Regions from separate parts of the Pseudoalteromonas sp. XMcav1-K genome, predicted to be linked through region 1. Evidence: predicted binding sites of a transcription regulator. Region 1 holds the regulator's gene; the other holds the start of a gene.

Evidence for each region. Region 1 encodes FliA, which starts transcription of late flagellar genes. Its sites were predicted from a motif close to CTAAAGNTNNNNNNNNNNNNGCCGATA; they were not measured.
Region 2: a site for FliA is predicted at 2,668-2,694, ahead of pomA (flagellar motor protein PomA). Genes of this name have one in related genera too.

The regions. Positions count from the first base shown of each region.
Region 1 is NZ_JBIPJE010000035.1:184,278-187,945, forward strand. It holds gene ACHSBP_RS07035 (chemotaxis protein CheA) at 1-728, opposite strand, end outside; gene ACHSBP_RS07040 (protein phosphatase CheZ) at 743-1,516, opposite strand; gene cheY (chemotaxis response regulator CheY) at 1,533-1,916, opposite strand; gene ACHSBP_RS07050 (RNA polymerase sigma factor FliA) at 1,967-2,683, opposite strand; gene ACHSBP_RS07055 (MinD/ParA family protein) at 2,692-3,549, opposite strand; gene flhF (flagellar biosynthesis protein FlhF) at 3,542-3,668, opposite strand, start outside.
Region 2 is NZ_JBIPJE010000021.1:19,616-23,283, forward strand. It holds gene ACHSBP_RS01710 (TonB-dependent receptor) at 1-807, shown strand, start outside; gene ACHSBP_RS01715 (flagellar motor protein MotB) at 874-1,791, opposite strand; gene pomA (flagellar motor protein PomA) at 1,795-2,556, opposite strand; gene xseB (exodeoxyribonuclease VII small subunit) at 2,976-3,209, shown strand; gene ispA ((2E,6E)-farnesyl diphosphate synthase) at 3,251-3,668, shown strand, end outside.

The DNA.
Region 1 (3,668 bases):
GGCGCACTTGTCTCAGACGCGCCACCGAATGAACCAGCGCCATGTAATTCGTCGAGTAAGCTTTCAAATTCATCATCAGTGATTTCATCAGAGTCGCTACTTTCACTCGCTTCTGGCGCTGCATTAGAGGCTGGGCCATTACCAGAGCCGTGTAACTCATCTAATAAGCTTTCAAATTCTTCTTCTGTGATATCGTCAACGCTATCGCCAGAAGATTGTGCTTCATCACTTGGCGCATCAGCATCAAATAAAATATCAACAAACGGGTCTTCTTCGACTGCTTCTGGTTCGACAATTTCTTCTGCTGGCGCTTCGGCTACCGGTGCTTCATCTGCGCTTTCAGGCTGACTAAGTCTATGTAGTTCTGCCAGTAGCTGCGGGTCAGCAGGATCGGGCTGAGCGCGATTTTGAATGTGAGCAAACATTTCATTGATGGTATCAAGTGCCTGTAAAATCACATCCATTAATTCAGGAGTAACCCTGCGTTGGCCTTGTCGTAAAACATCGAAAATATTTTCTGCGCCGTGACATGCATCGACTAGCTCTGTCATAGACAAGAAGCCAGCGCCCCCTTTTACGGTATGAAACCCTCTAAATATCGCATTCAGTAAATCAGCATCTTCTGGATTATTTTCCAGTTCAACTAACTGTTCTGAGAGCAACTCTAAGATTTCACCGGCTTCGACTAAAAAGTCTTGTAAAATATCTTCATCGACATCAAAGCTCATGCATTTTTCTCCGATTAGAAGCCCAAACTAGACAGCAGATCGTCTACTTCATCTTGACCTGAAACCACATCTTCACGTGATTCAGCATTTATAATTGGACCTTCAGCTACTTGGTCTAATTCACCATCAGCAACCATTTGTTGTTCTTGTTGTATTGTCGTTTCAGGCGATTCATCATGTTCTACAGGTGTGCCAAACACAGTTAACATATGAATCAGGCTATCCTCGACTTCTCGGACAAGCTCGATTACGCGTCGAATAACTTGACCTGTGAGGTCCTGGTAACCCTGGGCCATGAGCACTTCTGTCATTAATGCATTTAATTTATCAGAATTTGTTTTTGCTTCGTCCATAAAGCCGTTTAGCTCATGACATAACACTTTAAACTCACCAACTTTAAGATCTCGCGACATTAATTTGTCCCATTTGGGCTTAATATTGTTGAGACCTGTTTGCAAGTTATCGGCAATAGGCAGCGATGCTTCAACGGCGTCCATCGTTGTATTCGCAGCTTGCTCTGTCATTTCCATAACATAATTGAGACGTTCTTTTGCGTCAGGGATAGACTCAGTTGTTAGCGCCGATAAAGTGGTATCAAGTTGAAAATTTTTCAATGAATCATGCAGTTGACGAGTTAGTTTGCCTACCTCACCAAATAATTCATCTTGCTCAATTGCCGTAACTTGCTTTAGCAGCTCTTGCGCTTGTTGTTGCTCATCGTTTTCAAGAAACGCAACTAGCTGCTTAGCTTGTTCTAAGGTAATTTGAGGCGCAGCACTTGCTGACATAAACCTCTCCTTCCCGTTAGCCTAAACGCTCAAAAACTTTATCAAGCTTTGTTTTAAGCGTTGCTGCTGTAAATGGTTTAACGATATAACCGTTTACACCTGCTTGCGCTGCAGCAATGATCTGCTCTTTTTTGGCTTCGGCAGTTACCATTAGTACCGGTATGTGTTTTAGACTGTCATCCGCGCGAATCGCGCGCAGCAAATCTATACCTTGCATACCTGGCATATTCCAATCCGTAACTACAAAGTCAAACTCTTGGTTTTGCAGCATTGGTAGCGCAGTGCTACCGTCGTCTGCTTCTTGCACGTTTGTGAAACCAAGATCTCTTAACAGGTTTTTAATGATTCTTCTCATCGTTGAAAAGTCGTCAACTACAAGAATTTTCATGTTTTTATCCAAAATATCCTCCAGTGAGGTATGCACCTAATTGTTTACTTACTACTTTTATTCTATATCCAGTCATGGACTTTTGCTTTAAGGCGCACCATGGCCTGACTATGTATTTGGCTCACTCTTGATTCACTCACTTCAAGAATTAGCCCAATTTCTTTTAAATTCATTTCATCATTGTAGTAAAGTGACAGCACTAACGCTTCTCTTTCTGGCAAAGTTTGTATTGCCTCTACTAACGCTTTATTAAATTTATCCTGTTGAATATCAACTAATGGATTTTGTTCTTTATTGCCGAGCCCTGCGTCGATGACATCTTCATCAACACCGAGATCTTCAATGCCGATAATTTTACCATTGCTTATATCCCTTAGAATATGATGGTACTCATCTAACGTAATATCAAGTTTTTCAGCTACTTCACTGTCTTTTGGTTCACGTCCGAGTGATGATTCTAGCTGATTGATGACCGCGGCGACTTCACGGGCGTTTTTATGTACTGAGCGAGGTACCCAATCTCCTTTACGCGTTTCATCAATTATTGCACCGCGAATACGAATACCCGCATAGGTTTCAAAGCTCGCACCTTTACTGCCATCAAAGTTCTTAGCAGCCTCGATTAATCCTATCATGCCTGCCTGAATGAGGTCTTCGACAATAACGCTCGCCGGCAGACGCGCTAAAATATGGTAGGCAATGCGTTTAACCAACGGCGTATGCTGTTCGACAAGTTGCGATAATTGATTTTGATTAGCATAGGCAGCGGTTCTTTTCATAGGCGTTCCTAATTACTAACCAGTTTCTCAATGAAAAACTCTAGGTGTCCTGACGGCTGATTTGGAATTGGCCAGCTCGCCGCTTTAGTTGCAAGTGCTTTGAACGCAATTGCTGCAGGCGATTTTGGAAATACGTCAACAATGGTTTTTTGTTTACGAATCGCTTTTCGAATATTTTCATCAAATGGAACTGTTGCGACTAGCTCAAGCGATACATCTAAAAAGCGGTCGGTTACTTTTGATAATTTTGCGAAAAGCTCTTGGCCTTCTTTTAAGCTGCGTACCATGTTCGCAACTATTTTAAATTTGTACACACCGTGCTCACGGCTTAACACTTTAATCAGTGCGTAAGCATCGGTTATTGATGTTGGTTCATCACACACAACAACAAGCACATCTTGTGAAGCGCGAGAAAAACTAAGCACCATATCTGAAATACCGGCCGCAGTGTCAACGACTAATACATCATAGTGTGAGTCTAATTCGCCAAAAGCGCGAATAAGGCCAGCGTGTTCAGATGGTGTTAATTCCACCATATTTTGAGAGCCAGATGTCGCAGGTACAATTTTCATACCATACGGCCCTTCAACTAAGATATCTTCGAGGTCACATTCACCTGAAAGCACGTGAGAAAGATTACGCTCTACACGCAAACCCAGCATTACATCACAGTTTGCTAAACCCAAATCGGCATCGAGTACCAGTACTTTTTGGCCTTGCTGAGCCATGGCGATTGCCATGTTTAGAGAGACATTGGTTTTACCAACTCCCCCTTTACCTCCAGTTACCGCAATTACTTTTACAGCCTTGTTGTTGTTTTTCATTTTCCGCAGGCCACTAGCTTGATCTAATTCTGGGTTAATCATACATTCCTACTGCTTGATGCGCCATGCTTGATGCACGTCTTGCTTGCGCGTTTGTTCGTTTTGCATACAACTGCTGAGCTTTGCTGACCAATTTTTCCGCATTTGCCACACGAATGTCC
Region 2 (3,668 bases), on a different contig from region 1:
AAAGAATCACAGTATCGCGATTATTTTGGGAAAAAGCTATCGGTACTTGACCAAGACAACACCATTACTCTGCCAAAACTGGTACTGCAATACGCCATTTCAGATGCGACAACAGCAACAGTGAGCGCACGTAAAGGCTATAACTCAGCGGGCGGTGCACTCGATTGGTTTGCGGGTGAATACTATTATTATGATTCTGAATCGGTTAATACCTTTGAAACAGGTATTCGCTCTAGCCTAAATAATGGCAATATTAACGTAAGCGCTAACCTTTTCTACAATGACTATTCAGATTACCAAGCAACTAATTTACAGCGCCGTATTTCAAATATCGACTCGGTCGTTACATACGGTTTAGAAACCGAAATAAGCGCGATGGTAACGCAAGATCTTCGCTTAAACGCAGGCCTTGGCTTAATGAACTCAGAAATAAAAGATGATAGTCCAGGATACGAAAGCATTAATGGTAACGAACTCAGTTCAGCACCCGGTATTACAGCCAACTTAGGCGCAAGTTACTGGTTTACCGATGCCTTATCTGCCAAAGCATCCATTTCATTTGTTGATGATTATTACGGTGAAACATCAAATACAGAGGAACGTATCGCAGGCGATTACACGGTAGCACGTGTCTCGCTTAACTACGAGCTTGAAAACTGGATCATCAATGCGTTTATCAATAACTTAACTGATGAAAAAGCGGTTACGGTTTACCAACCAGTTCAACCCGGTGGCCGTTTACCCGATGGTTATGCCGCGGTTGTTGACCCGCGTACATTTGGTGGCTCAATCACGTATCGCTTCTAATAAAAATAACCATAAAAAACCCCGCAGTTGCGGGGTTTTTTTATTGAAAACGTTGACCTTTGTGGTCTAATTGGACTGCAAATCAATTGGTGTCGATTCTTTAGCCTTACCTTGCATAATCGATATTTCAACCCGACGGTTGCGGCGACGCGACTCTTCATCAACATTCGGCTCTAATGGTCTGGTATCTGCTCGACCAATTACCACCATGCGACCTTTGTCAAACGACGGTACTTTTTGCATTTCCGTTGCTACCGCAACAGCGCGCTTAGCAGAAAGGTCCCAATTATTAGTGTAAAGTTCGTTGCTCACTTGAAAATCATCGGTATGACCCGATACCGTAATTTCGCCGGGCACATCATTTAGTAATGCCGCTATTTCTTGAATAATTGGCTTAAACTGTGGTTGTAAAAATGCACTACCCGATGGAAACGAGCCATTTTCCCGAATACGGATCACAATTTGCTGACCGAGCGATTCTAATTCAATTGCGCCATCAATAATTTGTTGCTCCAGCTGCTGCGCGATTTTTTTAAGTAGCTCGTTGGTTTTTTCTTGCTGCGCTTCGCTGGCGGTTTGTTTAGAGGTACTTGCCGATTCGCCACCTCTGCGATTACCGCGTTGCTCTTGTCTGCCACCTGCACTGTCCTCTTCACCAGCTTGAAATTCAAGCATTTGCTGAGTCATCTCGACAGTTTGCTGCTGAATTGTTTCTATCGGCGTTGGGTCGGGCTTACCTGGACGAAACTCCATAGCAATTACGCTAGTACCTTTTGGAATATCTTTAACTTCAATCTTATTTTGTACACCAAATGCAAACTTCATCGAGCCTGCAATCTGCTTAAACTTCAGTACATCCATTTCTGAGAAAGCTAATAACAATACAAAGAAGCACATTAATAGCGACATTAAATCAGCAAAGGTGCCCATCCACGCCGGTAATCCGGGAGGCGGGCATTTACACTCTTCTGCTTCGTCCGACATCGTCTACCCCTCAGTATCCACTTGGCGTTTAGACTCTGCTAAATAGTTTTTCAAAATACCTTCGATCACTTTTGGATTTTGGCCATCTTGAATACCTAAAATAGCGTCTAAAATTAAGCGCTGATTGAGTTGCTCTTCGTCTTTGCGGTTTTCTAATTTAGCTTGAATTGGAATGGCAATTACGTTCGCAAGGAATGCACCATAAAGTGTTGTAAGTAAGGCAACCGCCATCGCAGGACCGATGGCTTTGGGGTCATCCATGTTCGATAACATGGCTACCAGGCCAATCAAGGTACCAATCATGCCCATCGCAGGCGCAACATCACCCAGTGCTTTAAATAATCCAGCACCAGCTTCATGACGTGTTGTGGTTAAACTTATATCTTTTTGCAATGTGGCACGCACTACATCAGCGTCATGGCCATCCACAAGCATATCAATGCCTTTACGCATAAAAGGGTTAGGGATATCAGCTTCTTCTAGTGCTAAAAAGCCGCCTTTACGGGCTGCATCTGCCAGCTCTACTGATTTTTCAATAAGTTCTTCAGGCGCTTCAATTTTAAACATAAAGGCCTTACCGGCGACTTTACCTATGCCAAAAAATTGCCCCATAGTGTAGTTAGAGAGTACAACAAATAATGAACCACAAAATACAATGAGTACTGAGGGCACATCGACAAACATGCCAATATCACCACCCATGACCATTGCCATCACAATGAAACCGATTGCACCGACAATGCCTATAACCGTTGCTAAATCCACTTTGACTCCCAGTTGTAATACTTATAAACCAAGTTTGGGTTTTAAATTTGAGGCTCAATATGCTTGCGTGAAGACAAGATACCGTAACTATTATAATAATTTACTTTTATTTATCGGCAAGCGCTAGCAAAGTATTAGTAATTTATTTTGCACACATCAACTTAGCTTTCAATAAAAACAGTGACATGATATCAGCCCCAGACAGAATCACCTTAATACTGCTAGCAATAAAGTTTAGCTGCATTTATGACAAATTTATGCGCTCTAACCCAACCTTTAACAAATTAATTTAGCTCAAATAGGAGTAAAACAAAGCGTTAAAGCACATTCGTTAGGATATTTAGCAAGTTAAATTGAATTAGCGCGGCAATAACCATAAAATTAGCCAATTCTTTTTTACTTTGCGTGGCAGGTAACTTATGGCGAGCAAAAAGCCTGAAAATTTAAGCTTCGAAGAAGCCATTTCAGAACTTTCAACAATTGTAACTGAAATGGAACACGGTGATTTGCCTCTCGAAACAGCGTTAAAGCAATTTGAGCGTGGTATTGCCCTCGCCTCGGCTTCATCACAAAAGCTTGAGCAAGCACAACAAAAAGTGCAAATCTTGATGGGGCAAAATGACAATGCCCAACTTGTGGATTTTAACCAATAGGCGTTCAATTGAATTCTGTCGACTCTATAATCTCTGCGTATTTGCCGCGCATTGAAGAAAATTTGAGTGCGCTGATCCCAGCGTCACATCACACGGATGAAAAACTCGTAGCCGCATGTCGCTACAGTTTATTAAATGGTGGAAAACGTTTACGACCGATTTTGGTTTACCTAACAGGTGAATTATTTAACGCCGACAACGCCGATCTAGACCGAATTGCATGTGCAATTGAGTGTATTCATAGCTATTCGTTAGTGCACGATGACCTGCCGGCGATGGATGATGATGAACTGCGCCGCGGCAGACCGACATGTCACATAGCTTACGATGAAGCGACTGCAATTTTAGTAGGCGATGCACTACAGTGTTTAGCATTTGAAACCATTACTGAATCTCAATTCAATGGCACTACTGTTAACAACCAGCTAAAAATCGTGAACACCCTCGCCAATGCGTCTG